3 regions of the Ruegeria sp. AB5 genome follow, and region 2 is predicted to be linked to each of the others. Evidence: riboswitches for the same ligand, from Rfam matches in the RefSeq annotation. Region 2 holds a riboswitch; each other region holds the start of a gene.
The links. A riboswitch is a leader RNA that binds a small molecule or an ion and turns the genes downstream of it on or off. The one in region 2 is predicted to bind cobalamin.
Positions count from the first base shown of each region.

Region 1 (10,751 bases), on a different contig from region 2:
AAAGCGGCCTGGATGTCCTGCGCCAGAGCCGCCACCGGTGCGCTCCCTGAACCGCCGGTCGCTGGCGCGTAGGATGTCGCAGGGGCCCGTGCCTCTACCGGCGCTGCACCGCTGCCTTGCAATGGCAAGCCGCCACCGGGTCCGCCATTGGGCGGCGGCGGCATTTCCCGCAAGCGTTTGATCAGTTCTTCGGGGCTGGGCAGGTCAGCCACGTGAGTCAGTCGGATCACAGCCATTTCAGCCGCCATCATGGCGTTGGGTGCGGCCGAAACTTCCTCTAGCGCTTTCAGCAGCATTTGCCACATCCGGGTCAGCACCCGCATGGGCAGCGCTTCGGCCATCTGCTGTCCTCGGGCGCGTTCGTCAGGGGAGACGGTCGGGTCCTCTGCCGCATCCGGGGTGATCTTAACAACCGAGACCCAATGAGTGATCTCGGCCAGATCGCGCAGCACGGCGAGCGGGTCGGCACCTTCGGCATATTGTCCGCTGAGTTCGGTCAGCGCCCCCGCTGCGTCACCACGCAGGATCATGTCCATCAGGTCCAGCACCCGACCGCGATCGGCCAGACCCAACATGGCACGCACTTGTTCAGCGGTGGTTTCCCCGGCCCCGTGCGAGATGGCCTGATCCAGAAGCGACGTCGCATCCCGCGCCGATCCTTCGGCCGCACGGGTGATCAGGGCCAGCGCATCCTCGGCAATCTCCGCCCCCTCGGCAGCGGCAATCCTGCGCAACAGGCCGATCATGTCCTCAGGCTCGATCCGGCGCAAGTCGAAGCGCTGGCAGCGGGACAGGACCGTAACCGGGACTTTGCGAATTTCGGTGGTGGCAAAGATGAATTTCACATGTGCGGGCGGCTCTTCCAATGTCTTGAGCAGCGCGTTGAAAGCGCTGGTCGAGAGCATGTGAACCTCGTCGATGATGTAGATCTTGTAGCGGGCCGATGCGGCGCGGTAGCGGACGCTGTCAATAATTTCGCGGATATCGTTGACGCCCGTGCGGCTGGCGGCGTCCATTTCCATCACGTCCACATGGCGGCCTTCCATGATCGCCTGGCAGTGTTCGCACTGGCCGCAGGGTTCAGTTGTCGGGCCGCCTGATCCGTCCGGGCCGATGCAGTTCATGCCCTTGGCGATAATCCGCGCCGTGGTGGTTTTGCCCGTGCCGCGGATACCGGTCATGACAAAGGCCTGCGCGATGCGGTCGGCCTCGAACGCGTTCTTCAGGGTGCGTACCATCGCATCCTGACCCACCAGATCGGCAAAGGTTTCCGGGCGGTACTTGCGGGCGAGAACCTGATAGGTGGGGCTGTCTGGGTCTGTCATGTCTGCTCTTGCGGATTCGGGACGTCACCGCAGCGTAGTGGGCCATGTGGCCCGCGTCCACATGGCTTGAGGGTGATTTTGCTATGCGTCCCGGCGTGGTACAAGTGCCAAGGTCGCACGCCAGGGCATTGACTGGTCCTCAGGCCGAGGGACGATGTTCGGCAGAGACGGAACCGTGTGGCGAAAGGGCCAAAGCTTCCAGCATGGCGCAGGGCATCGTGGTCATTGTGTTTGCTGGCAAACTGTCAAGCCCGGACCCGAACATCAGATCCGCATAGCGCTCCAGCAGGTCGGTATCTGTTTGCGGGTCAGAGCCGCAATAGATGCGAACCAGATTTGGATTGGCGCGAAATCGGGCGGTGCAACCGTCGGGGCAGTGCGTTAGCTCAGCGTTGCCTTCGATTTCGAAATCTTCCGTGGTCGATGGACCTGCCTGTGCAACAGCCTTTACCAGCGCGCGCGACATGCTTGCCAGCGCCGGGCAGGGCTTGCCGGTGTGTTGGCAGATGGTTGCCGTGAACCTATGTGTCGTCGTCTTCCAGATCATCCTGCGCCCTCCGCGCGGCGGACAGGGGATCGGATCAGGCAGGACAGATCAGGGCTGTCAGGACCTGCCCGGACACCCCGCCCGAGTTTCGGTTACATATAGGATGGCAGGTCTCCTGACTTGCGGGTCGTTGCCCTACCGACCTTCCCAGCCTTGCGGCCAGTGGTGTTTCGGCAGTGCTCACCGCTTACAGTTGCGGGGGCAGTCGCGGATTTGGTTTGCTCGGGATTGACCCGAATGAACCGCACCGTGTTCCCTTTTCATCCCGCCTCTTGTGGAGGACGGGAACCATCACATGCATCGCTATCGGTCGGGCATGCCCTGAGTCAAGCCGAACTTTCTGCACTGCGGAAGGGTTGCGGTGAAAGCGGACGTTTGGTCATGCGGGATCAGAGTTGACTCGTCGGGGTCTGATGGGGCCATGGTGTGGTGAACTCATCAGTTCAGTTTCGCACCGAGGGGCCCATGTTGGATTCAAACCAGACAGTTCTGATTGAAGACATTCGGATACCGGCAGAGGCTGGGATTCTGTCGGGACGGCTTTACCGGCCTTTGGACGAACCGGGCTGCGTTGTCGTTCTCAATAGCGCGACGGGGGTGCCTCGGGACTACTACCAACACTTTGCACGGTGGCTGACCGCCGAACAGGGTATGGCGTGCCTGACTTATGATTATCGCGATTTCGGACATTCAAAAACCGGGCCTCAGCGCAGGTCGAAGATTTCGATGGCGGATTGGGCTTTGGTCGATATGCCTGCCGCGCGGGCCGAGATGCGTCGCAGGTTCCCGAAGGCCTACCACTGGTCGATTGGTCATTCTCTTGGGGGAATGCTGGGTCCCGTGCAACCGGACATAGACAAGATTGATCGCATGATCTGTGTCTCCTCGGGCCTCGTGACCCTCAGAGATCACCCATGGCCCTATCGGGCGTTGGCGGGTCTGTTCTGGTACGGGCATGTGCCTTTGGTTGTGCGTAGTCTTGGGTATCTGCCGGGCAAGGTGTTGGGATTCGGATCGGACCTGCCGCCCGCTGTATACTGGCAATGGCGCAAATGGTGTACCGCGCCGCATAGCTACGTTCCCGAGCTTGGTCACACCCTGCCAGAGGCAATGTGGCATGAGTTGGACGTTCCGGTCGACTTGTTCGCATTTTCGGATGACGAAATGGTTCCCAAGGACGCTGTTTGGCGTCTGGCTGATCTATACGGGCCAAAGGCCAGACGACACCTGTTGTCGCCCGGCGAATTCGGAGTGTCCGACATTGGTCATATCGGTGTTTTTGCCCGGCGCAATGCAGCCCTCTGGCCCCGCTTGATCGGCTGAAGGGGTGGGCGCCGGATTTCCGGCGCCCCTTTCTTCATTCCCCTCTATGGGACGATTTGATGTGCATCACGGATCGGACCATTTTGCCGAAGGCTTTGTCGCGGGCCCGTGCCTCTGCCACGGTCTCAGAGTTGCGCTGATCTTCGCGCCGCAACTTTCTCCAGCGCCCCAACCGGTCCGCATCCAACGCACCAGCCTCTATCGCGGCCTGAACAGCGCAACCGGGTTCGGTGTCATGCTGACAATCCGAAAAGCGGCAGGCTTGGGCCAGATCCAGAATGTCCGAAAACACTTCGTCCACACCGTCCTGTGCATCCAGCAGGCGCAAGGCGCGCATGCCGGGTGTGTCGACAAGCCAACCGGTGTTCTGCATTGCGTGCAAGGCGCGACCGGTTGTGGTGTGACGCCCACGTGCATCGTCCTCGCGGATTGCCGCCGTCGCCTGATTCTGTCCGGTCATCCCGTTGGCCAGTGTTGTCTTCCCGACGCCAGAAGACCCGACCAAAGCGGCCGTTTGGCCCGCCGGGCACCAGGACAGAACGTGCTGAACGTCAGCAGCGTCCAGCGCGTTGACGGTCAGCACTGTCAAAAACGGTGCCAAACGCGCGGCCTGCGCCGCGTAATCTGCAGGATCGGAACAGGCATCCGCCTTTGTCAGGACAATGACAGGATAGCAGCCTGCCTGGTGCGCCAGCGCGAGATAGCGCTCCAGCCGCGACAGATTGAAATCGGCATTGCATGAGCTGACGATGAACAGCACGTCGACATTGGCCGCAATCAGTTGTGCTTGGGCCCCTGTTCCAGCGGCACGACGCTGCAACAGGCTACGGCGGTTCAGCAGGTGCTGAACCCGTTTTTGATCATCGACCAAAACCCAGTCTCCAACGGCGAAATCGCCAGTGGATTGGTTGGGCACCAGTAGCGGAGTTTCACCATCTTCGTTCATCCCGACCAAACGATCCCGATGAACGGCTGTGATGCGAAAAGGTGCGCAAAGCGGATGTGACGCATGTTGCGCGGCAAAGTGTGAGGACCATCCCAGGTCCGAAAGAGTTAATGACATTGGTCTGCCTGTGTTCAGATATGACAATCCCATCAGATGGCAGGCGCGCATCCGTTGGTGATGTGTTCAGGCAGTCGGGTATTGGTGTTTAGAACCGATCCGCCCGAGGGGTCTTTGCTACAATCATAAAGCCCTCCTGTGGCTTGTGGTTCGGACAAGTGAGAGGTTGGACATCGACCCAAGCGGGGCTCGTTGTGGCTGCTTCCTTCCGGACCTGACCAGGTTGGCGAGGCGCTCGCCCGCGCCAACCTCTCAGGGCTTGATATAGGCAAGCGCTGTCAAAATGACAACCCGCTACAAAGCCAGTCGTATCCTATGGAACCCATCCGCGTCCGGGCCCAAAACCTCTGGGGCATAGCGGTCCAGCTCTGCCAGGTGCTCAAGTGCGCCGGGTCCGGTTTTGAGGATCGTGTGAGCGCCGGGCATCGGTGCAAAGGAAAACGGGTGTGGCGCGAGCGCGAGTGGATCAGGGGGTAAACGATCGGACAGGTAGTCTCGCACTATCCCCTTGATATCTTTGGCAGGCAGCGGAAACACTCGGGCTTGTGTGACGAACGGAAAATGCCCGCCTCCGCTGGAGCGATAATTGTTGAGGGCGACAATGAATCTTTGGGCGTCCGACACTGGATACGCGTTCAGGCAAAGGTTTCGAATCCGGTGATTGGCGGGATCGGTCACAGTGCCATCACTGTTGTATCGGGCAGGGCTGGACAGATCGATCTGATAGGTCAGGCCAAACAAGACGTCGAAATTGTATCCGGTTCGGCGGGAATCGATCAGCTCTGACTCGGTGTTCAGGTCGACCCGATTGAATACACTGGCGGACATCTCAAGCCAGTCCCGCACTTGGTTGCCAGATACTTCAACTGCGCGCAATTCATTCGGAAACACATGCAGGTCAGCGATGTGGCGCAGGCAGATTTCGCCGGCGCGCACGTCGGTATAGTGTCGCGGTCCGGCGCGGCCTCCGAATTTATAGGGCGACGCGGCGGACAGGACAGGCAGTTCGGCCATAGACGTTCCGTGCAGACACGGGCGCAGCGCTGCGGCCTGCGCTGCCGCGACCAAGGCCAAACCGCGATCGGGCGCGCACAGGCTGAAGTAGCTGTGCAGGTTCTGGGTGATCTGGCTAACGGGTTCGGCCATCATATCGCGAGTATTCACATGCGCTGGCTGAAACAGGTGTGCCAAATCCTGGTCTTCCGCTTCGCCCGATGCCGTTGGCACGGAGCACTTGCGGTCAGCGATCTTCCATTGGCCCTGAGGGTCTTTGGTGAGGTGAAGATCAATGACACCCAGATGAGAACCGGCGGACCCGGCCATGACGACAGGGGTGCCGTGAACCAGACCGCTATCGGCTTCAACACCTGAAAGCCCCTGATGTGCCGGACCTGGCAATGTCAGATGGGTGTGACCCGCGACAATTGCGTCGATGTCATCAACGGTCGCCAGGGGAATGATCGCGTTCTCAAGCCCCGGGCGTGCCTGTGTCTGCTCCAATCCGGAATGCGCCAGTGCAACAACCAAATCGCACCCTTCTGCACGCAGAGCATTTGCGTGCCTGTGGGCGCAGGCCAGAATGTCCTCGGCAACCACAGAACCCTGTAGCTGATGGGCCTCCCACGACGTTGTTTGCGGTGGCAGGACAGACAGGACCCCGATCCGGATCGGGGTACCATGACCTGCGAACCGATCGAGTATGGCGCTGTGCAGCCAGCTTTGCGTGCCGTTGGTTCGGGTCAGGTTACTGCACAGAACGGGGCAGGGGGCCTGTGCCAGAATACGTTCCAGCACGTTCAAACCAAAACCGAAATCATGATTGCCCAGTCCAACCGCGTCATAGCGCAGGGCGTCGAATGCTTGCATCATGGGGTGTCGACCGTCGCTTTGCACGGCCCAGTCACCCATGGGTGTGCCTTGCAAAGCATCACCATTGTCGAACAGCAGTACCAGGGCGCCTTCTGCCTGCTGCCGGGCCTTTCGGATCAATGACGCTGTGCGTGTCAGCCCGACTGTCGGGTAGGGGGTGTCTGCGTAGTAGTCGAACCCTGTCAGGTTCATATGCAGATCGGTTGTTGCCAGAATGCGGATATGCGCACTTGTATCCTGCGCCTGGTCAGCGCCCGGAGTCATTGGGGTCACGTTCGGTTTTCTACTTTTGAATAGTGAGGCTTAGGCAAATTCATTGCATGCATGAATAAATGAAAAATCCAGGATCGTCCTGCGGTGTTTCGACCGCATCACGCTGTTTTTTGCGGTGCTGAATAGCCATTGCAACACCGTTGCAGTCATGGCAGCCCTAGGCGCAGCAGGCCAAGGGGACCCCAATGAGAAACGCGGAACATGTGACATTCGGCACTTCGGGTCTTGAGCGTGCGGCTCATTTGCGTGGGGATGAGGCCAAGCTGGCTGAGGCTGCCCAAGACCCGGCCGCCCGATGCATGCTTTTGTGGCGGGGTAAAGTGTTGGTACAGGGCACGGGACTGGATCATTTAGGTCTGGTTCCGATGACGCATCCATTGGTCAGCGCGGGCCCGGGTGGAGTGGTGCGGGCTCCGATTCTGCTTGGCTGTACTGAAAACGGTGCAGCCGTTTTTGCAGCGGATATTTCGGGGTGGGACGCGGACGGGCAGGATCTGTCGGCTTTGGGCAATTTCGTTGATCGGTCCGAGCAGCAACATCCCGATTTGCCCGAAGGCTATGTTTTTGCCGAGTTGCGCCGGATCATGACCCGGCTTTCGTCGCGGGATGCCGAGTTGGCGGCAACGGCCAAGGCCGTGATTGGCTGGCATGAGATACACAAGTACTGTGCCCGCTGTGGCGCGCTCAGCGATATATCTCAGGCGGGTTGGCAGCGCAGTTGCCCGACCTGCGGCGCGCAGCACTTTCCCCGCACCGATCCCGTTGTGATCATGCTGATCACCCACGGCGACAGCGTTCTGATGGGACGGTCGCCGGGATGGCCCGAGGGTATGTTCTCGTTGCTGGCAGGATTTGTGGAGCCTGGCGAAACGCTTGAGTCCGCGGTCCGTCGCGAGGTGATGGAAGAGGCGGGCATTCCAGTTGGTCCTGTATCCTACCTGTCCAGCCAGCCCTGGCCCTTTCCAGCCTCGCTGATGTTTGGCTGCGCAGGCGAAGCCTTGTCGCGTGACATTGAAATCGATCCGGTCGAGATCGAAGAGGCGATGTGGGTCAGCAAATCCGAAATGATGCAGGCTTTTGCAGGGGAACATCCGCGTTTGCTGCCGGCCCGCAAGGGGGCCATTGCGCATTTCCTGCTACAGAACTGGCTTGCAGATACGCTGGACTAAAGAAACACTAAGGCGAACAAACGAGCAGCAAAGGCCGATATGCAGTTTTCAGCGCGGGAAGATATCGAAGCCCCCATTCATTCCGTTTTCGACATGGTTGCCGACTTCGAACGGTTCGAACGTTTGGCGATGCGGCGCGGCATTGACGTGCGACGCATCTCGGGCGGCGCTGTGCCTGCATCGGGCATGACGTGGGAGACCGAGTTCAAACTGCGTGGCAAGCCTCGGCAGATGTCGGTTGTCATGACAGACTGCGAACACCCGTCCCAGATGCGTTTCGAGGCGACCAGCAAGGGTATGACTGGCGTGACTGTAGTCGACTTTCTGGCGCTGTCGCAGCGCCGCACCCGATTGAGTGTGGATCTGTCACTGAGCGCCAAGTCTCTCCCGGCGCGTTTGTTGTTGCAGTCCATGAAGCTTGGGCAGGCACGTTTCCGAAAGCGCTTTCAGATGCGATTGGGCGAATTCGCCAGTGAGTTGGAGCAGCGCTATCGGCATGGTTCGTGATTGTTGGCCGGTCAACGACCGAACATAGAACCGAGGTACGCGACGAATGGCGCAGATCATTTTCCTATACGGCGTATCCAGCAGCGGCAAAAGCATGATCACCCACCGGCCAGCGCCGAACGGGACGAAACGTCCATCCATGAAGGCCTGAAGTTAGAGACCTACCCGCGCTGTTGGGCCGCCGGGTAGACGCCCAAAATCTCCACATTGGTGGTGAAATGCTCAAGCTCTTCCATGGCAAGTCGCACATTCCGGTCTTCCGGATGCCCGACGATATCCGCATAAAACTGCGTGGCGGTGAACGAGCCATCGACCATGTAGCTTTCCAGCTTGGTCATGTTGATTCCGTTGGTGGCGAACCCGCCCATGGCTTTGTAAAGCGCCGCCGGAATGTTGCGGACCTGAAAAACGAAACTGGTGATCATGCCATGCGCGCCGCGCCGGGACATGTCTGAATCTCTGGACATCACCAGAAAGCGTGTGGTGTTGTCGCCGTGGTCTTCGATATGGCGGGCCAGAACATTCAAGCCGTAAATCTCACCGGCCAGTTCACTTGCCAGTGCGGCCGAATGGATGTCTCCCGCCTCGGAGACTTCGCGGGCAGCGCGCGCATTGTCGGGGCTCACCCGTCCGCGAATGCCATGTTCACGCAGGAACCCGGCACATTGGGGCAGCAGAACCAGATGGGAATGGGCTTCGGTGACGTCTTCCAGTTTTGCGCCTGGCACCCCAAGCAGGTTGATGTGCACCCGGACAAAGGCTTCGTCGATGATCTGCAGGCCGCTATGGGGCAGCAGCCGGTGAATGTCAGCCACACGTCCATAGGTCGTGTTTTCGACCGGCAGCATCGCCAGATCGGCCTCGCCCGAGCGAACCGATTCGATCACATCTTCGAAGGTGCGGCAGGGCAGCGCCTCCATATCCGGGCGCGCTTTGCGGCAGGCTTCGTGACTGTAGGCGCCGGGTTCGCCTTGAAAAGCAATGCGATTGGTCATTTGGTCGATTCCGTGCAACAAGTTCCAGAATTGGGCGTTTCGTCGCGGTGTCTATACCTTGCCTCTCGTCAGGGGAAGCCTTAGACACCTGCCCAGACAGCTGAAATGGACACGCGATCAATGTTCGACACGATGACAGTTACCAAGGCCGCCGCAGGCCTGTTCGGCACTTTCCTGGTGCTGCTTCTTGCCAAATGGGGTGGCGACATCCTTTATCATTCGCATGGTGGCCACGGCGATGCGCAGGCCGCTTACATCATCGAAACCGAAAGCGCGGGCGAAAGCGCCAATGGTGAAGAGGTGGTGTTCGAGGATCTGCTGGCCGCCGCTGACCCCGAAAAAGGCGCACGTGTCTTCCGCAAGTGCACCGCGTGCCACAAGCTGGAAGACGGTGCAAACGGCACTGGCCCTTACCTGTACGCGGTTGTGAACCGTCCGCTGGGGACGGCCAAAGGCTTTGGCGGCTATTCCGCGGCCATGCTTGCGCATGGTGGCAACTGGACCCCCGAAGCGCTGGATGCTTTCCTGGAGCGGCCAAGCAGCTACATCTCGGGCACGTCCATGAGCTTTGCAGGCCTCAAAAAGCCGCAAGAGCGTGCAGATTTGATTGCCTACTTGCAGACCATCGGCAACTGATTGCCTTCACGATTGTGACAATCCCAAAGCCGCTGCCTTGTGTAGCGGCTTTTTTTGTGTCGAGAATCTTCACAAAGCGTTCACGCATTCTAAACTTGAATCAGTCAGGGCTGTCGATTTAGCTTGCCGAACCGACATTGAAGACGACAACACTCCAGAGGATGAGCCATATGACACCCCTCCCGCCTACTGCGCGAAAATTGGAAATTCGGCATTGGGGGGCGGTTCTGGGTTTCATGGCCGCACTGTTTGGGGGGGCTGAGGTTGCACAGGCGAATGATGAAAACATTACGCGCAGCCACGGCTATTCCTACTTCGGCAATCTGGACTACCCTGCCGACTATCCTCATCTGAACTATGTCAACCCGGACGCCCCCAAGGGGGGTGAGCTTTCGCTAGCTGCGTCGGGAACCTTCGATTCGTTGAACCCCTATTCGCGAAAGGGCCGCAGCGGGGCTTTGACCACCATCCAGTATGACCGTCTTTTCGAAAGCTCGGATGACGGCGTCGGTCAGTACTACGGCGTAGTGGCGGAAAGTCTGGAATACGACGAAGGGCGCAACTATGTGATCTTCCACCTGCGTCCCGAGGCCATGTTCTGGGACGGAACCCCGGTCACGGCCGATGATGTGGTGTACAGCCACCGGCTGTTTATCGAGCAGGGATTGCCGTCTTATGCGCAGGCCGTCGGGCGTATGGTCACCGGGGCCGAGGCGCTGGACGATCATACGGTAAAATTCAGCTTCAACCCTGACGTAACGCGCCGAAGCCTGATCGAAACCGTTGGATCCACACCCGTTTTCTCGAAAGCATGGTTCGAAGCAGACGAGTCTCGTCGTTTGGACGAGCCTCGACTGGAGGTCGCCGTAGGGTCCGGGCCATACAAGCTGGACAGTTACGACATCAACCGCCGCATCGTCTACAAACGCCGCGACGACTATTGGGGCAAAGACCTGCCTTTCAACGTGGGCCGAAACAACTTTGACACCATCCGGGTCGAGTATTTTGCGGATCAGACCGCTGCATTCGAAGGGTTCAAGGCTG
Region 1 covers NZ_JBQGAE010000018.1:59,379-70,129, reverse strand. The annotation lists gene ACR0L4_RS21030 (DNA polymerase III subunit gamma/tau) at 1-1,325, opposite strand, end outside; gene ACR0L4_RS21025 (hypothetical protein) at 1,465-1,872, opposite strand; cobalamin riboswitch at 1,961-2,180, opposite strand; gene ACR0L4_RS21020 (alpha/beta hydrolase family protein) at 2,338-3,195, shown strand; gene rsgA (ribosome small subunit-dependent GTPase A) at 3,230-4,258, opposite strand; RNA gene ffs (signal recognition particle sRNA small type) at 4,415-4,513, opposite strand; gene ACR0L4_RS21005 (bifunctional 2',3'-cyclic-nucleotide 2'-phosphodiesterase/3'-nucleotidase) at 4,553-6,391, opposite strand; gene nudC (NAD(+) diphosphatase) at 6,586-7,569, shown strand; gene ACR0L4_RS20995 (SRPBCC family protein) at 7,609-8,076, shown strand; gene ACR0L4_RS20990 (prephenate dehydratase) at 8,238-9,071, opposite strand; gene ACR0L4_RS20985 (c-type cytochrome) at 9,192-9,707, shown strand; gene ACR0L4_RS20980 (extracellular solute-binding protein) at 9,878-10,751, shown strand, end outside.
Region 1: another riboswitch for cobalamin. It lies ahead of ACR0L4_RS21025 (hypothetical protein); the one in region 2 lies ahead of ACR0L4_RS08395 (DUF1636 family protein).

Region 2 (10,751 bases):
GCTGCTCCAGCGAATCCGACCCGACATAGCTTGAGTTCGCTCCAGTCGCCTGATCAAAATAGGCAACCAAATTTTCGAATGACTGCCCTTCACCCGCAAGCCATGGGCCGAAGATTGTCAGGTCCTGACCGCTGAGATCATGGGCGTCTGCGAAGGCTTGAAACCCATCCCAGTCAAAACTGCCCTCGCCGACCGGGTGGATCAACTCACCCTGTGCATGGACCGTTCCCGCCACCAAGGCAAACGTGGCCGCACCTGCGAAAAGCGCGTGTTTCATAAGTTCTCCTCCCAAAATCCAAATGCGCTACTGAGACTCAATTTTCAAAGCGCTTTGAATCGAAAGTTTATCCGCTAACATCCACTCTCTGTCAATGACTGAATCACCAAGTATTGCCAATTTTTATTAGCCCTCATACCCAAATCGGGTTGACGGACACCGTGTTTCACAACAAAACGTAATTAGCCCGGATTTGTAGGCGGTTTGAAACGACATGAACTTAAAGCAGCTGTCAGAACTCCTCGGCCTTTCGCAGACCACGGTCAGTCGGGCATTGAACGGCTACCCGGAAGTGAATGCCGAAACGCGCCTGCGCGTCGAGGCCGCCGCCGCCAAGCACGGGTATCGGCCAAACAGCCGTGCCAAAGGGCTGGCAACAGGCAGATCCATGGTGATCGGCCACGTGATTCCAAGCTCCTCCCGACATGAGATGGTCAACCCGATTTTTGGTGATTTCGTCGCAGGTGCCGTCAAGACATATGCTGAACATGGTTATGACCTGATGTTCACAAGTGCCGACGATACGTCGATAGAAGAGGCGTATCGCAGTTTGTTCCAGCGCGGCGCGGTCGATGGCGTGGTGCTGCAAGGCCCCAAGGTCAACGAACCCCGGATTGAAGTTCTGACCCGGATGGCGGTGCCGTTTATCGTTCACGGGCGCTCAACCGGGGTTGATGTCGAATATGACTGGATCGATGTAAACAACAAAAGCTCGTTTCAACGAGCCACTCAGTTTCTGATCGATCTGGGCCACCATCGAATTGCTTTGATCAACGGGCTTGAGGATATGGATTTCGCCCAACGGCGCCGTGCCGGTTATCTGGTAGCCCTACAGCAGGCAAAAAGGCAGCCCGATCCGGCCCTGATGCGCAGCGCCGAAATGACCGAAGTTTACGGCCATCATGAAACCCGTGAAATGTTGCGGTTGCCCAACCCGCCAACTGCCATTCTGACGTCTTCAATGATCACGGCAATAGGCGTCCGCCGAGCGTTGGAGGAAGCCGGTCTGCAAATGGGGCGAGATGTGTCGGTCATCGCCCATGACGATGACCTGTCTTATCTCAAAAACGGACAGGATGTGCCAATCTTTACCGCCACACGCTCATCGGTGCGGGATGCAGGCGAGATGGCTGCCGAGATGTTGATCGAACGGATCAAATCCCCTGCCGACTCTGTCAAAACTAGATTGCTGGAGGCGGAACTGGTAGTTGGCAGATCAACCGGCCCTGCGCCCAACAGGTTATAGCCATGAAATATACCCGCTGCGACTTTCCCAAGGACTTTCTATTTGGTGTCGCGACCTCAGCCTATCAGATCGAAGGCCATGCGCAGGGTGGCGCGGGCCAGACACACTGGGATACATTTGCGGCTTCGCCGGGGAATGTGGTCCGTGGTGAAAATGGTGATCTGGCCTGTGATCACCTGCATCGGTTCGAACAGGATTTCGATCTGGTGCGTGAGGCAGGGTTCGACTGCTATCGCTTTTCAACCAGTTGGGCGCGTGTTTTGCCCGAAGGGCGTGGGTCGGTCAACCAAGCGGGCCTGGACTACTATGACCGTTTGGCCGACGCTCTGCTAGAGCGGGGCATTCGCCCCTGTGCGACTCTCTACCATTGGGAACTGCCGTCGGCATTGTCAGATCTGGGAGGCTGGCGCAATCGCGATATCGCAGGCTGGTTCGCCGATTTCGCCGAGGTCATCATGGGCCGGATCGGGGACAGGATGTACTCTGTCGCCCCGATCAATGAGCCCTGGTGTGTCAGTTGGCTCAGCCATTTCGAGGGTCATCATGCGCCCGGGCTGCGCGATATCCGAGCCGCAGCCCGCGCCATGCATCACGTCTTGCTGGCTCATGGCAGCGCCATTCAGGCCCTGCGCGGGTTGGGACTGTCCAATCTGGGTGCCGTGTTCAATCTGGAATGGGCCGAGCCCGCAGATGAAAGCCCCGAAGCGCGCCAAGCCGCAGCTCTATACGACGGAATTTACAATCGTTTCTTTTTGGGCGGGGTGTTCAAAAAGGCCTATCCCGATAACGTGCTGCAAGGCTTGGAACCCCACCTGCCCCAAGGATGGCATGACGATTTCGACACGATCGGGGCACCTGTCGACTGGTGTGGTCTGAACTACTATACCCGCAAGCTGATTGCCCCGGCGGATACCGCTTGGCCCGGTCTGGCCGAGGTGCCCGGCCCCTTGCCCAAAACGCAGATGGGATGGGAAATCGAACCCGCCGCGCTGACCCGGTTTCTGACCCGGACGGTACAGGATTATACAGGCGACCTGCCGATCTATGTCACTGAAAACGGCATGGCCAGTGCCGAACGTCAACAGGATAGCGACAGGATCGACTACCTGAACCAGCATCTGTCTGCCGTTCAGGACGCACTGACAAAGGGTGTACCGGTAAAAGGGTACTTCATCTGGTCCTTGCTGGATAACTATGAATGGGCTTTTGGCTATGAAAAGCGGTTTGGGTTGGTAGACGTGGATTTCGAAACGCTTGAGCGTACGCCAAAGGCTTCGTTTAACGCCCTTCAGGCTGCGCTGACACACAGCGACAAACCAAACCTGCCCATGGCGCAACCAACAGGAGCGGTTCACGCACATTGGACCTTGGTCGCAGATATTGGCGGAACGAATACCCGTCTGGGCGTTGTGACGGATGGTCAACTGACCGCGCTGCACCGGCATCCCACCGGCACCTTGCCCGATCTGCTGGATGCGCTGCACGACTTGCGGGAAAACATCGGCACCGCCCCCCAAGCCGTCGTCGCCGCTGGCGCCGGGCCCGTGCGGGAGGGTCGTATCCGATTGACCAACGCCCATCTCGACCTGTCCGAGGCGGAGTTGGCCAAAGCCACCGGCGCGCCACATACTTATGTGATCAACGACTTTACTGCGGCAGCATGGTCCGTGGCCGAAGTCACCGACAAGGATGTCTCTGTCCTGCAAGGGGCTGCGACACCGCCCAAAGGAACGCGTCTTGTTGTTGGTCCCGGGACGGGTCTTGGCGTCGGGGCCTTGCTGTATTCCGAAGGGCACTATCATACCGTTTCGGGCGAAGGCGGTCATGTTGGCCTGTCACCTCGCACCCGCGACGAGGTGGATATCTTCGACGCCGCCATCCAACTGGCGCCTGAGTGTTTTTTCGACGGCTCTCTGGTACTAGAGGCGGAGATGTTTCTCAGCGGAACCGGTCTGCCGATCCTCTATCGGGCCACAGGATTGGCTTCGGGTCAGACGCAGCCTCTGGTCCGAACCGCCCGGGACATTCTTGAGGACGCGCATGTAGGGCGTGACCCAATCGCGGTCCGAACCGCACAGCTGTTCACCAGCCATCTGGGCGCGCTGATGGGGGATATGGCCGTTACGGTCATGCCAACAGGCGGCGTGTTCCTGGTTGGCGGCGTTGCCGAAAAAAACCGGTGGCTGTTCGGCGATAGTTTTCAGGCGGCATTCAACGCGGGCGGTCGCTTCAGCGACCTGCGGAAGACCATGAACCTCTATATCTCGGAACAAGACGAATTTGGCATTGTTGGCGCTAACAACTTCTGTAAAAATGCGCTCCAGCGGTAGACTCGCCGCCAGAGCCTAAGCAGAAGAGGAAATGGGATGATCCTGTGTTGCGGTGAAGCCCTGATCGACATGATTGCCGAACCGACCATATCCGGCACGGATGGGTTTGTTCCGCATTCGGGCGGCGCGGTTTTCAATACTGCGATTGCGTTGGGTCGGCTGGGCGCACCCGTCGGAATGCTGACCGGGCTGTCCTCGGACATGTTCGGGCAACAATTGGCCGATGACCTTCGCGCCAGCCATGTTGACGGCACACATGTGATCATTTCGGATCGTCCGACTACGCTGGCATTTGTTCAACTCAAGGACGGTCACGCCTCATACACGTTCGTCGATGAAAACACGGCCGGGCGTATGTTGCGGGCCGAAGATCTGCCGGATCACTTGCCTGCCGTTTCCGCGCTATATTTCGGCGGCATCAGCCTGGCCTGCGAGCCCTGTGCCGACGCTTACGCTGCGATGCTGGACCGGCATGGCGCTGAGCGGGCGGTGATGCTGGATCCCAACATCCGACCCGGTTTCATACAGGACCAGACCCGATACCGCACCCGTCTGAATCGCATGATTGGGCAATCGGATATCGTAAAGGTATCGGACGAGGATCTGGACTGGATCATCCCAGGCCCAGAAAGCCACGCTGAAAAAGTACCGCTTCTTTTGCAGGCCGGACCCTCGGTTGTCATTGTGACCCGCGGTGGCGAAGGTGCGTCAGGCTATCTGTCCAACGGCTCCGAGGTTTCCGTACCTGTCAAGCCTGTACAGGTTGTGGATACGGTCGGTGCGGGCGACACGTTCAATGCCGGTGTGCTGGCTGCACTGGAAAGCGCAGGTCAGCTTTCGAAATCCAGCCTGCGTGCCCTGTCGCCTGATGTGTTGCGGGATGCGCTTGCCATGGGCGCCAAAGTTGCCGCAGTCACCGTATCGCGTGCCGGGGCAAACCCACCCTGGTCGCACGAGCTTTAACCCCTCAGAGGGACCCAAAATGAAACGATCCGACGTCAACCGCATCAAGGCCGAGGCCCACGAGTTCATCCACTCTTTCGGCGCTGTTCTGCCGCCCTTTGCCGATTGGACCCCCGATCAGATGCGCAGTGCAAAGGCTGAAAGCGTCCGCTCACGCGGTCTGGGATGGGACATCACCGACTATGGGCAAGGCAATTTCGATGATCTGGGTCTGTTCCTGTTCACCCTGCGCAATGGCGACGTAAGCGACCTGAATCAGGGGCGCGGGATGCTCTATGCAGAAAAGCTGCTGATTTCACGGGACAAGCAGCTTTCCCCGATGCACCGCCACATCATCAAGGCCGAGGATATAATCAATCGCGGCGGTGGTGATCTGGTGATGGAGATTTACGCCTCGGACCCGGATGGCGGCATCGACCGTGATACGCCGGTGGTGGTGCCCAGCGACGCCTGCCCGGTCACGATCAAACCCGGTGAACATCTGCGCCTGAAACCCGGTCAAAGCGTCACCTTGATGCCAGGTATATGGCATGCGTTCTGGGCCGAACGCGGGGATTGTCTGATCGGCGAGGTCTCGACAGTCAATGATGACCGGACAGACAACGTTTTTGAGGATCCTATCCCTCGATTCGCCTCAATTGACGAGGATACCGCGCCCGATTTCCTGCTGGTCGCAGACTACTAGCCCCTGTTGAGCCCGCGCGTGTGGTTCACGTCCGCGACTTGGCCTGCGCATTGAGGGTTCGAAATCAACGGTAGACAGGCTGAACACCGTCTGTACGGATTGGCATGGACAGCCACGCCTTTCAACCGATCAAACACGCGCTTGACAAGTCTATGATCACCAGACTAGCTGAGCGGGATGGTTCCCGAAGGCTTGTCCCGACGGATGAAAATGGGAATACGGTGCGGCCCTCGGGCCAAGGCCGTAACTGCCCCCGCAACTGTAAGCGGAAAGCGACGCCACATCACCACTGGTCCATAGGATCGGGAAGGTTGGCCAAGCGATGACCCGCAAGTCAGGAGACCTGCCATCAGATGTTGAACCAACCTGGGGCGGGGCGTCCCGGAAGGAGGCTTGATGGCAAATCCGCTTGCTGATGCAACCAGCAAATCCGCTCTGCACTTGACCCTTGGTCAGGCGGATCAAGCTGTTCATGTCTGATCATTTTGTCCTGATCTGCGCCACGTGCATGGGCCCGATTCCGGCGAAACAGGCGCAGAAGATACTGAGCCGTCAGCTTCCGGGCGGGTTCACCACGCATCTGATCGACTGCATGGCGGGATGTGACCGCCCCATGACAGTAGGTCTGCAAGCCAAAGGCAAAGCACAATACCTGTTTGGTGACATACAAACAACCGACGACCTGAGCGCCTTGGCCGAATTCGCCTACCAGTTCCGCGAAAGCAAGGATGGCTGGACAAGCGCGACGAACCGCCCCTTGGCTTTGTATACAAAAACCCTGTCTCGCATGCCGCGTTTGCCAACTGAGGATGCGTCATGAGTTTTTTGGTTGCCGAGGGCTTGGAGTACTACGCCTTGAATGGGGATGTCTTGTTGCAAGGTGCCTCATTCACGCTTGAGGAAGGGTCGATCCTGGCCATTGCCGGCCCGAACGGTGCGGGAAAAACCACGCTTCTGAACCTGCTCTGCGGGGTGGCACGCCTGGCGCTTGGTGATGTGCGTATTCAGGGCCAAAGCCTGCGGAGCTTGTCGTCTCAGCAACGGGCCAGACGGATTGCCGTTGTCGGCCAACAGGAAGTGCCGGACGGACGGTTGCGCTTGCGCGACTATGTGGCGTTGGGTCAGATCCCGATCAAAGCCGACCGATCCGCCGAAAACCACAAAGCGGATTTGCAACGCGTTCTGGACATCGCCGAGTTGTCTCATCTGGCCGACAAACAGATGTCGAGACTGTCAGGCGGTGAGAAACAGCGCGCCCATATTGCCCGCGCTTTGGCCCAGAACCCGTCCTTGCTGTTTTTAGACGAACCTACCAATCATCTGGACCCCGATGCCAAGGGGCACATGCTGTCTCTGGTCGCGGAATTGGGTGTGACCGTGGTGATGATCGTTCATGATCTGGTCATGATCCCGGAATTCGCCAGCCATGTTGCATTGATGAAATCCACCCGTCTGACCGCCTTTGGGCCTGTCAATGACGTTTTGACCCCTGATCGTGTCCGCGACACGTTCGGCGTCGACTACCTCTGTTTCCAGCACGAAGGCCGTGTGATCCCGGCGCTGGATATCCGAAGACGAACACTGTCATCGTAAAAGGAAGAATTGATGATGCAGAAACTCTGGTCCGTGGCCCTTGTGTTCGGCCTGACAAGTGGCGCGGCGGCGCGTGAAGTGACCGTCGACAATTGCGGCGAACCGCTGGTATTCGAGCAAAAGCCCGAACGGATTGTTGTTCACGACATGAACATGACCGACATGGCGTTTGCTCTGGGCCTGCAGGACAGCGTTGTCGGCCTAACCGGCATTACCGGCTGGTACAAAACCAGCCCGGATTTCGATGCGCAGCGCGGCGACATCCCTGAATTGGCCCCGAAATATCCCACGGTCGAAAACCTTGTCGCCGTCGAGCCCGATTTGTTCTTCGCCGGATGGTACTATGGCATGCAGCCGGGCGGTGAAGTCACACCTGACACTCTGGAACCCTTTGGCATCAAAACCATGGTTCTGACCGAAAGCTGCGTTCACCTGAACAAAGACCGTCCCCAGGCAAGCATGGACCTGCTGTTTGACGACGTACTGCGTCTGGGCAAGGTCATGCATGTCGAAAACAAGGCGCAAGAGCTTGTCTCGGGCTGGAAAGAGCAATTGGCCTCAATCGAAGCAAAAACTGCCGATCTGACCAAACCGCGCGTTTTCCTGCTGGATGGCCCGGCCGATGCGCCCTTCACTGCGGGCAAATTCGCAATCCCGGACGCGATGATCGCGGCTGCCGGTGGTGTGAACGTGACCCATGATATGGATACCAGTTGGGGCCGCACGTCGTGGGAAGCCGTCGCGGCCTCGAACCCGGAATTTCTGGTGCTGCTGGACTATCAAACCGGCAATGGCGCGGAAGATACCTTCAAGTTCCTGCAGGATCACCCCGTGATGTCTCAGACCGATGCGGTCAAGAACGCGCGTTGGATCGGTTTGCGCTACGAAGAGCTGACGCCGGGACCCGCAAACATCGAAGCAATTGAGAAAATGGCAATAGCCATGCACCCGGGGACGCACTGAATGACCAAAACGGGCCGCGCGGTCCTGCTGGGGGCGGTCGTTCTGACCGCCCTTTTGCTGCTTTCGACAATCTATGGCACCACCTCGATCCCTCTGATCGAGGTGTTCACCGCCATCGCTCTGGGAACCGGCCTGACAGAGGGTGACATGTCTCCCTTGCACCGGATCGTCTTTGACCTGCGGCTGCCCCGGGCGTTGTTTGCGGCGGTGATCGGTGCCGGGCTGGGCGTCGTGGGTGTGGTCCTGCAAACAACAACGCGCAATGACCTGGCCGATCCGTTTCTTTTTGGCCTGTCATCGGGGGCTGCGGCCGGAGCAGTTCTGGTCATCACCGTGACCGGAGACGTTCTGGGTATCTGGACACTACCGCTTGCGGCGTTCTGCGGCGGACTTATTGCGTCGGGTATTGTTCTGGCTCTGGTACAGGGCCTGCGCACCAGTGCGCCGGAAAAGCTGATCCTCGCCGGGCTTGCCGTATCCTTTCTGTTCTCAGCCATCACAAATTACCTGATCTTCGCTGGCGACAGCCGCGCCGCACATTCCGTTATCTTCTGGATGCTGGGCGGTCTGGGTCTGGCAAGATGGGAAACCTTTCCGCTTGTGCTGATCGGGCTTGGCCTGATCCTGGGTTACGCGCTCTACCGCAGTCGATGGCTCGATGCCCTTCTGACCGGAGATTTCACCGCGTCGACGCTGGGTATCCCGGTTCAGGGTTTGCGGTTTCGGATGTTTTTCGTGGCGGCGCTTGCTACCGCGAGCTTTGTTTCGGTTGCGGGTGTGATCGGGTTTGTCGGCCTGATGGTACCCCATATCGCCCGCGGTATCGCAGGCACGTTGCACCGCAATCTACTGATCACCTCGGCTATCGTGGGGGCCATACTGCTGACCCTGTCCGACATCTTGTCGCGGCTGCTGCTCGCCCCGCAGGAATTGCCGGTCGGGATCGTTACAACATCTATCGGATCGCTATTCGTCTTTCTCTACTTGTTCAAGTCAGCACGCACTGACTGACAAAACCGTCGGGCTAGCAGGCGAAATCGATCTGCTGAACAATATCAACAACATTGAAACTGCCGGCCGTGATCTACCCGGACGCTACGCTTTCTGGACATCTTGCCCGCTCCGGCTCATGGTACAACAATGTCTCCGACCGGGTACGCGACTAACACACGCGATCGAAAGAGTTCACACAAAAACAAGACGTTCAAGGGGCCGCCCCATGCATCAGTCCGACGCCAAGCGCATGAATGGCGCGCAGATCATTCTGAAAATGCTGGAACTGCACGGTGTCCGACATGTGTTCGGCCTGCCGGGTGAGACGACAATTGGCTGGTACAAGGAATGGCGGGCCCATAGCGATATCGAATTCGTTCTGACACGTGACGAACGCACTGCGGCTTATGCGGCCGAGGCCTATGCCAAAATCACCGGTCGCCCCTGCGTGCTGGAAGCGCCCAGCCCTGGCGTCACCCATTGCACGCCCGGAATCACCGAGGCGTATCTCAGTTCGGTTCCGGTGATCTTTTTCAGTTCGGACATACCGATCAATCAGGACAAAAAACATGGCCTGACCGGAGTGGATCAGACAAAGCTCTATGACAGCATATGCAAGGAAAGCTTTGTGCTGACAAATGCGCGCGAAATCCCGTTTCTGATACGCCGGGCCTTTCGCGTGGCAACCTCGGGCCGCCCGGCCCCGGTCCATATCCGCGTACCCATCAACATCTTCGGCGAAGAAGCCGAGATCGATGATCTTTACGCCGAACCCGACTATTGCAGCTATCCGGCGCACCGTCCGGTTGCGGATCACAGCAAAATACGGGCTGCGATTGATGTGCTGCTGGCATCCAAGAAACCTGCAATTGTCTGCGGTCAGGGTGCGCTGATCTCAAAGGCCTCGGCGGCGATTCTGGAACTGGCAGAGATGCTGCAAATCCCGGTCGGCACCACAACCCCTGGCAAGGGCACCATCCCCGAAGATCATGCGTTGGCCTTGCGCGTCATCGGCGGTCGCGGCGGAATGGAGTATTCCAACCAATATGTACACGATGCCGATACCATCTTTTTCATCGGCTCAAACACCGATAGCGCAGCAACGGACCACTGGACGCTTTACGGCGACCCAAAAACCAAAACCTTCCTGCATCTCGATATTGCCGAGGCGCATGTCGGAAACACCTTCCCGCTGAAAGTTGGAATGGTGGGCGATGCACGCGCCAGCATCGACTACATGATCGAGGTTTTAAGGGCAGAACATCCCGATCTTGACCGCGCCCCACTGGATTTGAACCCGATCAAGCAAACGGCACTGGACAAGGTTTTCAATGCGAACATCCCGATGCCCGAAGGCACGATCTCTCCTGTCAAGCTGTCTCAGGTGTTGGACAGGATCATGCCCGAGGATGCGATTGTGACGTCCGAGCCAGGCGTCAGCGCGATCTATCCGTCTGCGCTCTTGACCTTCCGCAAGCCGGGTCGGCGCTATATCACCAACTATTCGATGGGGGCGCTGGGCTATTCGGTCCCAGCCGGGATTGGCGCCATCTATGCCAATGATGGACCGGTGATTTCCTTCACCGGCGACGGGTCTTTTGGGTTCGTGATCGGCGATATGGAAACGCTGAAGCGCAGCGGCAAAAACATCACCGTGATCCTCACCCGTAACGACACGTTCGGTTGGATCAGGGGTGAGGC
Region 2 covers NZ_JBQGAE010000003.1:182,885-193,635, reverse strand. The annotation lists gene ACR0L4_RS08425 (ABC transporter substrate-binding protein) at 1-277, opposite strand, end outside; gene ACR0L4_RS08420 (substrate-binding domain-containing protein) at 492-1,523, shown strand; partial or broken gene ACR0L4_RS08415 (GH1 family beta-glucosidase) at 1,526-2,830, shown strand; gene ACR0L4_RS08410 (glucokinase) at 2,852-3,853, shown strand; gene ACR0L4_RS08405 (carbohydrate kinase family protein) at 3,890-4,816, shown strand; gene ACR0L4_RS08400 (D-lyxose/D-mannose family sugar isomerase) at 4,836-5,501, shown strand; cobalamin riboswitch at 5,665-5,866, shown strand; gene ACR0L4_RS08395 (DUF1636 family protein) at 5,974-6,321, shown strand; gene ACR0L4_RS08390 (ABC transporter ATP-binding protein) at 6,318-7,094, shown strand; gene ACR0L4_RS08385 (ABC transporter substrate-binding protein) at 7,107-8,057, shown strand; gene ACR0L4_RS08380 (iron ABC transporter permease) at 8,058-9,068, shown strand; gene ACR0L4_RS08375 (thiamine pyrophosphate-binding protein) at 9,277-10,751, shown strand, end outside.

Region 3 (10,751 bases), on a different contig from region 2:
CAATTGCCGATCCGGACGGGGTAGATGGTCGCCCGGGCACTGTTGAAGGTTTGGGTCTACTGGACGTGCACACTACAATGGCCGGGAAAAAGCAGGTGACTCTGACCCAGGCCTGCGCCCTGCCCAATCGCGAACCCGTAAGCGGGTACGAGATTCACATGGGACGCACAGAAGGGCCGGACTGCGCACGGGCATGGCTAGAGGTCGACGGTCGTCCGGAAGGAGCCGCCAGTGAAAACGGGCGCATATTGGGAAGCTACCTGCACGGCATTTTCTCGTCCGATGCTTTCCGCGCGCAATATCTGTCGACGTTGGGCGCAACCTCTGAGACCGCTTATGAAGACGGTGTCGAGCGGGCACTGGATGATTTGGCAGATCATCTGGAACTGGCTATGAGTCTGGACCTTTTGCTGGATTTGGCACAGTCACCGCAGCGGAGCTGAATACTTACTTCAGTTCCCGCGCGGCCAATGCCCGATGAATCTCTCGCCGGACCATTTTGCGCAAATTGCGGGTAATACGTTCACCCAACGCGCCCTGAAGCTCTTCCCGCACCACTTCGGCGATCATGTCGCGCAGGGCTTCTTCCTCGGACGGGGTTAGACCAACATCTCCGACTTCGGCTTCTTCGGTCTTGGACAAGGTCTCGTCCGCAGGTGACGCGTCCTTTGGCTGTTGAGGAGCAGATACACCCACATGCCGAACAAAAGTGGCAACAGGCTGGGGAGCGTCTTCTACCGGATCACTGAATTCCGCGCCAGCGCCCGTTAGAGACACATCCGAGCTTTCCACAATCTGTTCGAAGTGATCCAGTTCCTGAAACGCATGTCCGCTGGCCCAAAACAGCGCCTGTGTCGGGGTGCCGGAATACGCATCGTTGCTGTCCCCGTCAGGCTCCCATTGATCTTCGGTTCGCGCAATCGCTGCTTCCAACGCTTCTATCTTGGCGCTCAGGCTGTCCGTAAGCTCATCCGGTTTCGCCTTCTCCAATTGCTCCGGCGCATCCTGCGTCATGTTGGACATGTCCGCTTTATCTTCGTTGGCGGCGCCCGGCTGCACAATATCACTGGCCCGCAACAGCATCGGCTTGGCCGAAACCTTAGCACTGTATTTGTTTTCCAGCTTTAGAGGCCCTTGGGCCCTTTCGGATTTCGCAGGAGTGTTGACGCGAAGGGCGTCTGTCAGGACCAGACGCCCAGGCTTGCGCGAAACGGTTGCGGCATCAGAATCCGGTCTGCGACCGTCTTCGCTGACCAGACGTTTTACCGAAGACAAAACGTCCTCGATCCCCGCGTTTACGACACTATCCGACATTGTTCTCTACCGCTCTATCTTTAGGACCGAGTGTAGCCAAACAATCCGGTCCTCACAACCGATAGTATAGAGGGTTAGTCCCGCCGCAAGGCTTTGAGAACGCGGTCCAGGTCTTTGCTTTGCTTACTGACCTGTGCCGGCGCTTTTTTGACCAAGTTATAATAGAGCGTCGGGTCATAGATTTGAACGGCCAACCCAAGACGTTCGGCTGTCAAAAGCCCCTGAGACTGCAACAACTGATAGGCAGCCAGCGAGCGCTCTGTCCGCGAGGCAACTTCGGCCAGTTGCGCATCCAGAAGATCCTGCTGAGCGGTCAGAACGTCCAACGTTGTCCGCGCGCCCAGTGTCGCCTCTTCGCGAATCCCGTCAAATGCCACTTGCGAGGCCCGCACCCGCTCGGTCGATGCTGTCAGGCTCGCGCTGGCGGTCTCAAACCGGACATAAGCATCCGTCACCCCCTGCGTGATATCTTTTTGAACGTTCAACAGATTTGCCCGCGACGCATCCCGCGACGCCATGGCACGACGCACGTTGGCGGCCAAACGTCCACCTGCATAGATTGGCTGGTTGAAGCTCAGCGAGATCGTCGCGTCGTTCACGTAATTGTCGTTATCATAGCTTTCTGTCACGCCTGCATCAGCGTTCAAGCTGACATTGGGGCCCAAACCCGCCCGTTGTTGTTGAACAATCAAGTCGCGTGCACGAACCTGATGCTGGGCCGACAGAATTGCAGGATGATTGCGTTGCGCCAAACCGATTGCCTCGGACTGAGACCGCGGCAGATTGGGAAGGCTGGGTTGTCCGGCAGTTCGTCCCGGCAGTTTCCCGACGACATTGACATATTCGGCCTGCGCCGTACTCAGGTCGCCCTTGGCATCAGCGAGGTCTGCGCGCGAACTGGCAAGCTGAGCCTCGGACAGGGCCACATCCGTCCGGGTGACCTCACCCACATCAAACCGGTCATTCGAGGCGCGAAGCTCTTCGCTCGATAGATCAACGTTGTTCTGTCGAATTTGAACCGTCTCTTCCTGCAGCAGCACGCTAAGGTAGGCGATAGCTGCTCGCGACAAAACCTGCTGTTCTACATCGATCAGGGATTGGCGCGTCGCCAAAACCGTTTCCTGCGCCGATTGCTTGACCAATACCGAAGCGCCGCCATCGTAAAGCAACTGACTGAGGGTCAAACCGGTAAAGAAGTTTGCCGGTTCGTTTGTCGAGACGACGCCAAACGTTCTTGACCTGGTGAAGTCCTGCTGCACACGCACGGTCCAGTTGACGATCGGACGCAGCGCAGCAATCGCGATCGCCACATCCTCGTCTGCGGCCCGCAACAACGCCCGGTTCTGTTCCAGCAAGCCGCTGGTATTATACGCCCCGATAAACGCATCGGTCAGGTTGTCTGCCCACGCCATGCGCCCTGGAAGCGCACTCAGGGCAATGCCCGCAGTTACCGCAAGCGCTTTGACCAGCTTTTCTGCTGTCTTTCCACGCATACCAAATCCTCTCAAAACGAAATTACACTGCCTCTCCGGCAGTTTGCGCCTTTGTTTTCAACTAATCAAGGTAGCTGGTTCAACAACCGGCGGACTATAGCGAAAATGCACTCTCTTTGGAAAAACCATCCAGAACCAGAGCGCTGGCATTGAATGCATCCCGCCAGCTTACGACATCGCCAGATTTCCGACCGACCCGAACCGTGCCCAACTGCCCGTCAACGAACAGGCAGGCGATCCGTCCCTGATCCTTCAACTGCGCCAGTAGCGCGTCGGGCACCTGCTCCACGCCACCTTGCACCATTATCACGTCATAAGGTCCGTGTTCGGCCGCGCCTTGTTCCATAGGCCCAACGTGAATGATTGCATTGTCGACATCGGTCTCAGTCAACACCGACTGCGCTTCGGAAGCGAGGGCTTCGTCAGCTTCCACGCCGACAACCAGTTGCGCCATCCGCGCGGCCACAGCGGTCGAATAGCCGAAGGCCGGAGCGATATCCAGAACAACCTCATCTTTCGTAATGTTCAGTGAATCCAACATCTTGGCCAATGTACGTGGCTCAAGGATGCACCGGTTGTTGCCAAGCTCGATCAGCCCCTCGACATAGGCGGCTTCACGCTGTGCGTCCGGCACGAACCGCTCGCGCGGAACGACAAGCATCGCATCGATGATCGGAAACTTGGTCACATCAGAGGGTCGAACCTGTGTATCAACCATAGTGCGGCGTCGGGCTGCGAAATCTGCCATTTGGTCTCTCGTCTCATTCCCCTGGATGTCAGGCTTGTGCCACAGTCTGCATCCATCGACAACGGCTGTGATGCCGCAACCCGCAACTGACACCAAGATCGCATAGGCTACAAGCCCCACAATTCTTCAGCCGAAGGTCAAAATCGACAGCAATCCTCTGGACGCCCCTTGTGAAAGCTGCTAAAACGCCCATCACACCACGGCAAGTATTTGATTTTACTTGAAAAGGCGAGTTGGCGGAGTGGTGACGCAGCGGATTGCAAATCCGTGTACACCGGTTCGATTCCGGTACTCGCCTCCATAACAACAAAACTCTCAACCGCCCGTAGCACACACGGCCTAAGTTGACACACGCCCCTGCGGTACGACTTCATACCCTGGCTCTTCTGGCTCATCGTCCTGCATTTCCGGTGGAAAACCTGGCGCGCGGACGTCCAGGCCCGTGGACTCCTCCAGACGCCTAATGATGTTCGGGGAGAGTTCGCGGTCGCCAAAACGGGCGATTCCATCTTCGAAGATTTTGATCATCACCGGGTTGATTTCCAGGGGAACTCCGGCCCGGTCTGCAACGTCCTGAAACAATCCGATATCCTTTTTCACAAGGTCCATCGTAAAGGAAATATCGCGCGACCCGTTCAGGATGACCTGGCTTTCGGTTTCATGGACAAAAGACGTGCCGGACGAAATCTTTATCGCTTCGTAGGTCGTATTCAGATCCATGCCTGCCGCCTTGGCGGTGACCAGAGCCTCGGCGCAGGTGATCAGGTTGGCCGTGGCCAGATAGTTGGTCAGAACCTTCAGGACCGAGGCCGAGCCCAGCTCTCCGGTGTGCAGAACCCGGCGCCCCATTGTGGTCAGGAACGGCAATATGCGTTCGAATGTTGCGCGGTCGCAGCCCGCGAAGATCGAGATATTGCCCGTCGCGGCGCGGTGGCAACCACCCGAGACAGGGCAATCAACGGCTACCCCTCCGCGCTCCAGAACCAAAGCACCCAACCGCTTGACCTCGGCCTCGTCGGTTGTGGACATCTCCATCCAGATCTTACCGGGGTCAACCTCGGGCAGCATCTCTTGCATCACCGCGTCCGAGGCCGCAGGCGAGGGAAGGCAGGTGATCACGGCGTCGCAATCGCGCATCAACTGCGCCGGGTTGTCTGCGGGTTTCGCCCCCTGGTCTGCAAACGCGCGTACCAGATCAGAATTCAGGTCATGGACCGTCAGATCGATTCCATTGCGCAGCAGCGACCCCGAGAGCTTTCCGCCCACATTTCCCAGCCCGATGAACCCAACTTTCATAGATCGCTTCTCCCTGCGAGTGTTTCGGCCATGAAACCATGCCGCCCAGGGTACCGTCATGCCGCCCAGCGACCCTGGCAGGTCGCTTTTCATCCCCTTGCCCGTGTCAGCCCTGCAACCCGCTTGACAAGCTGCCTGCGCGTGCCGCATGTCCCTTCTGTTGGTGTCTGTAAGAACAGATGAAAAGGGAATGCGTCAGCGGTCAAACCGTCAAACGCAGCCGCCCCCGCGACCGTGACCGGAGAGGGTGCCCAATGCCACTGGCCAAGTGCCGGGAAGGCGGGACATCCGACAGGGCAAACGCCCTGACATCCGCAAGCCGGGAGACCTGCCAACGCCCGAAGATGAAACCGGACGGGGTGTTCCGGTGTCGGGTCCATGTCGCGATACGTGGCCCGCATGAAACCCCGTCCCCCACAAAGAGGATTGGGGGGATGAGAGACATGACCGAGACCACACCGGTCGAGCTGCTGGTTTGCACCACCTGCCGTCGCGGCTTGTCCGTCGAAGAGGATGCGCTGCGTCCCGGCGCGTTGTTGCACAAGGCGCTGGAACAGGCCGAATTGCCCGATGGTGTCACGCTGAAGGCCGTAGAATGCCTGTCCAACTGCGATCAGGGTTGTTCTATCGTGCTGCGTGGCGGGCCCGAGCGCTGGACCTTTGTCTATGAGCACCTCAATGAAACCGACCATGTCGAAACCATCGTTGAAGGCGCAACAAAGTATCTCGCCGCCGAGGATGGTCTGGTGAAATGGCGCGAACGCCCTGAACATTTCCGCAAAAACTGTGCGGCCCGCATTCCCCCGATTGGAGCCCTGAAATGAGCAACCTCGAAAAACTCCCCGTCACTGTGATCACCGGCTTTCTGGGCTCGGGCAAGACCACGCTGGTACGTCACCTGATGCAGAACCCGCAGGGCAAACGCCTGGCCATTGTGGTCAACGAGTTTGGCGATGTGGGCGTAGATGGCGATATCCTCAAATCCTGCGCGATCCCCGATTGCCCGGCTGAAAACATCATGGAACTGGCCAATGGTTGCATCTGCTGCACCGTGGCCGATGATTTCATCCCGACCATTGAGGCGCTGATGGCGCTGGAGCCGCGCCCCGATCACATACTGATCGAAACCTCTGGTCTGGCCCTGCCCAAGCCGCTGCTGAAAGCGTTTGACTGGCCCGATATCCGGTCGAAAATCACTGTGGACGGCGTGATAGCTTTGGCTGATGCCGAGGCTGTGGCCGCCGGTCGCTTTGCTCCGAATGTCGCAGCGGTGGATGCCCAGCGCCTGGCCGATGACTCGATTGACCACGAAACGCCGCTGTCCGAGGTGTTCGAGGATCAGATTTCCTGCGCCGACATCATCCTGCTGACCAAACCCGATCTAGCGGGTCCCGAGGGTGTCGCCAAGGCCAAGGAAATCATCGCGGCCGAGGCCCCGCGCCCGCTGCCCGTGGTCGAAGTGGCCGAAGGCGCCGTCGATGTCCGTGTTGTGCTGGGGCTTGAGGCCGCTGCCGAGGATGATATGGACGCGCGTCCCAGCCATCACGATGGGCACCATGACCACGAGCACGATGATTTCGAAAGCATCATTGTCGAGCTGCCGGAACAGACTGATCCGGCTGCACTGGTCGCCAATATCGAACGGCTGGCCAATGAGCTGAACATCCTGCGGGTCAAAGGCTATGCCGCCGTCGCCGGCAAACCCATGCGCCTGCTAGTACAGGCCGTTGGTGCCCGTGTGCGTCACCAATATGACCGCCCATGGGAGTCCGGCGAAGACCGACGCTCGCGCCTGGTGGTCATCGCCGAGCATGACGACATCAAAGAGGCTGAAATCCGCGAAATCCTCGTGGGTGTGACCGAGGCCGCCGAGTAAGCCATGCATGTCGTCTTCCGCGAAAGCCACGGGTTAGAGGAAACGGAGACCCCAACCGATCTGGGCCAGAGCCCGGCGGATCTGGTGGTGCTGTCCTTTTCCGACAGTGACCTTGGCGCTTTCGCGGCAGGCTGGCATCGCGGTGGCGGGCCGGATGGGCGGATGCCGACCCTGCGGCTGGCCAATCTGACGGCGCTGAAACACCCCCTGTCGGTCGACACCTATGTCGAACAGACGCTGGAGGGGGCCAAAGGCATTCTGATCCGTCTGATCGGTGGCGTGCCCTACTGGTCCTACGGGTTGCAGCAGGTTCTGGCACTGGCGCAGGCCAAGGGCATCGCCGTGGCTGTGCTGCCTGCCGATGGACGCGAGGATACGCGGCTGGATGACTATTCCACCCTGCCCGTCTCGACCCTGCGGCGGTTGGCGCATCTCTGCGATACAGGCGGAGAAGTTGCCGCACAAGCGGCGTTGGCGCAAATGGCGCTGGCTGCGGGGCTGTATGCCGGGCCCGTGATGGGGGCCAAGACGATCCCGGAATGCGGCGCGTGGTGCCCGGATCGGGGGATCATCCCTGCGGACACGGCTTTCGACGGTGATGCCAAGCGCATCTTGGTCACTTTCTATCGCGCCTATCTGACCTCGGCTGATACCGCACCTGTTGCGGCCCTGATCCATCGCCTGCGTTCCCGTGGGTTCCAGGCCATCGGTCTGTTCGCCCCGTCCCTCAAGGCCCCTGCTGCCGCTGACTGGTTGCGCGAGCAGGCCGTGGCGCTGGCGCCCTCGGCCATCATCAACGCCACATCCTTTTCGGGCAAAGGCGCCTCGGGCACGTCCCCGCTGGACGCCGCCAATGTTCCGGTGTTTCAGGTCGCCCTGTCCACCGCACGCCGCAAGGCCTGGGCCGAGGCAGAACGCGGGCTGTCCCCTGCCGATCTCGCCATGCATGTGGTCCTGCCCGAGGTGGATGGACGTATTTCAGCGGGCATTGCTTCGTTCAAAGAACCGGGCAAACGTGACCCGCATCTGGAATATTCCCGTTTCGCCCACCGGGCCGAGCCGGAACGGATCGAGGCGATCATTGACCGGGTGGACGGCTGGCTACGCCTGACCGACAAACCTAGGGCCGATCAAAGACCCGCGCTGGTGCTGTCCACCTATCCCGGCAAGGATTGGCAAATGGCCCATGCGGTGGGTCTGGATGCGCTGGCCTCGGCCGAGGCGATGCTGACCGACCTGCAGACCGAAGGCTATGACACCGCACCCGGCGCGCCGATTGCCGAGACTCTTTTGGATGCGCGACTGTCGTGGCCGCTTGAGGCCTATCGGACCGCACTGGCGGACCTGCCCGAGCAGCTGCAAACCGATCTGCAATCCGTTTGGGGCAATCCGGAAGATGACCCGGTTTTTGCCGATGGTGCCTTCCACTTTACCGCCCTGAACCGGGGCAAGGCGCTGATCGCGCTGCAGCCCGAACGCGGCACGCCCGAGCTGCGCGATGACGACTATCACGATATGTCGCGCACCCCGCGCCACAGCTATGTCGCCTTCTATCTGTGGCTTCGCAAAGGCCTTGGCGCAGATGCGCTGATCCATATCGGCGCCCACGGCACGCTGGAATGGCTCCCCGGCAAATCGGTTGCATTATCGGCAAATTGCTGGCCAGAGGCGTTGGTGCGCGATCTACCGGTGATCTACCCCTTTATCGTCAATGACCCCGGCGAGGCCGCGCAGGCCAAACGCCGGATCGGGGCCGTCACGCTGGGCCATATCCCGCCCCCGATGCGCACAAGCGACACACCGGACCGGATGGTGCGGCTGGAATCGCTGCTGGATGAATTCTCGAACGCCGACGGGCTGGACCCCAAGCGCCGCGACCGGCTGCAGGAAGACATCCGGGATGAGGCGCAGGCCATCGGGCTGGAACATGATCTGGGTCTGGATCAGGCCACGTGCACGGCTGAGGCGATCACCCGTATCGACCGCTTTGTCTGTGACATCAAGGAAAGCCAGTTCGGCGACGGGCTACATATCTATGGCCGCGTGCCGCAGGTGACCGGCGATTTCGACCCCGCGCCCTCGGCCCATGCCGAACGCGCGGCCTTGCTGGACGCACTGGCCGGGAAACGGATCGAGGCTGGCCCCTCCGGCTCCCCCTATCGCGGACGCTCAGACGTGCTGCCGACAGGACGGAACCTCTACACCACCGATCCGCGCTCGGTTCCGACCCGTGCCGCCTATGCGCAGGGCGTGAAACTGGCCGAAGAGCTGGTGCGGCGACATCTGCAAGAAGAAGGCGATTACCCCAAAGGCCTGATCGTTGACCTGTGGGGCTCGGCCACGATGCGCACGGCGGGCGAAGAATTTGCCATGGCCCTGCACCTGCTGGGCGTCAAGCCGGTTTGGGACAAGGGTACTGAACGGGTCTCGGGGATCGAGGTTCTGCCGATCACCGATCTCAGCCGCCCGCGTCTGGATGTGACCTTGCGCGTCTCGGGCCTGTTTCGCGATGTGTTCCCGACGCTTTCGGCGCTGTATGGCCAGGCGGTGCGGGCGTTGTCCGCGCGCGACGAGGCCGCCGACTGGAACCCCTATGCGGGTCAGGAACCGGCGGCGCGGGTCTATGGCCCGGCCCCCGGCAGCTATGGCCTGAACATGACACACCTGTCCGAGACATATACCGACGAGGCCCGCGAACAGGCCGGTCAAGCCTGGCTGGATGCCAGTTCCTTTGCATTGGAAGGCGAGCATATCGCGCGGGATGTCGATGGCATTACCGAACGCGTCGCCCATGCCGACAGTTTCGTACACCTGCAGGACCTGACCGAAACCGATCTGCTGCTGGCCAATGACTATGCCACGCATGAAGCCGGGTTCGCCGCCGCCAAGAAAATCACCGGCGGCACCGCGCAGCTGTACCATCTGGACAATACCAACCCCGACACCCCGCGCGCCCGCACCCTGCCCGAGGAAATCAGCCGCGTGGTGCATGCTCGCGCCGCCAATCCCAATTGGATCGCGGGCATGCAGCGGCATGGGTTTCGCGGCGCCGCCGAAATCGCGGCGACGTTGGATCACATGGCCTCGTTCGCACATCTGTCGGGCACGGTCGCGCCGCATCTGTTCGACCTTTACCATGATGCTACGCTGGGCAACGCCGAGGTCGATGCCTTTCTGCAAGAGAAGAACCCACAGGCCCATCAGGCCATGCAGGACCGGTTCCGCGCGCTGCTTGAGGCCGGGCTGTGGAATACGCGCCGCAACTCGATCCGCGCAGATCTGGAGGGGTTGCGATGAGCGCGCCGGTTGTTCAGGGCTGGTGCCCCGGTGCCCATCGCCCGATGATGTCAGGGGACGGGCTGGTTGTGCGGGTCCGCCCGCGTCTGGCCCGGCTGGAGGCTGCGCAGGTGCTGGGTCTGTGCGCGTTGGCCCAGCGGTTCGGCAATGGCACCATCGACCTGACCAACCGCGCCAATCTGCAACTGCGCGGCGTGGCAGAGGCCGATCATCAGGCGTTGCTGGCCGAGCTTGCGGCGCTGAACCTGCTGGACGCAGAACCGGGCCTAGAGGTGCGGCGCAATATTCTGGTCACGCCGCTTTATAAATCCGGCGATCTGACAGCGCGACTGACGCAGGAACTGATCGACCGTTTGGCCGATCTGCCCACCCTGCCCGCCAAGTTCGGCTTTGCCATCGATACCGGGCCTCAGCGCCTGCTGGCCGCGGATTCGGCGGATATCCGTCTGGAAACCGGCCGCGACGGGCTGATCCTGCGCGCCGACGGGGCCGAAACCGGGCGGTCTGTGACCGAAGCAGACGCCATCGATCACCTGATCGCGTTGGCAGGGTGGTTTGCCGACCGTCAAACACCCGAGACCCGCCGCATGGCGCGGGTCATTGCAACGCAAGACCTGCTGGTGGATTGGCAAGGTCGTGCCCCCGCTCCTGTTGGTGCCGCACTGGACCTCGGAGCCTGCGACCTGGGCGCGCTGTACGGTGCCGCATTCGGTCAGTTGCCATCGCG
Region 3 covers NZ_JBQGAE010000005.1:62,460-73,210, reverse strand. The annotation lists gene ACR0L4_RS11030 (cobyric acid synthase) at 1-443, shown strand, start outside; gene ACR0L4_RS11025 (hypothetical protein) at 448-1,314, opposite strand; gene ACR0L4_RS11020 (TolC family outer membrane protein) at 1,389-2,807, opposite strand; gene ACR0L4_RS11015 (protein-L-isoaspartate O-methyltransferase) at 2,902-3,555, opposite strand; tRNA gene ACR0L4_RS11010 (tRNA-Cys) at 3,783-3,856, shown strand; gene ACR0L4_RS11005 (NAD(P)-dependent oxidoreductase) at 3,895-4,911, opposite strand; cobalamin riboswitch at 4,996-5,201, shown strand; gene ACR0L4_RS11000 (DUF1636 family protein) at 5,295-5,675, shown strand; gene cobW (cobalamin biosynthesis protein CobW) at 5,672-6,727, shown strand; gene cobN (cobaltochelatase subunit CobN) at 6,731-10,024, shown strand; gene cobG (precorrin-3B synthase) at 10,021-10,751, shown strand, end outside.
Region 3: another riboswitch for cobalamin. It lies ahead of ACR0L4_RS11000 (DUF1636 family protein); the one in region 2 lies ahead of ACR0L4_RS08395 (DUF1636 family protein).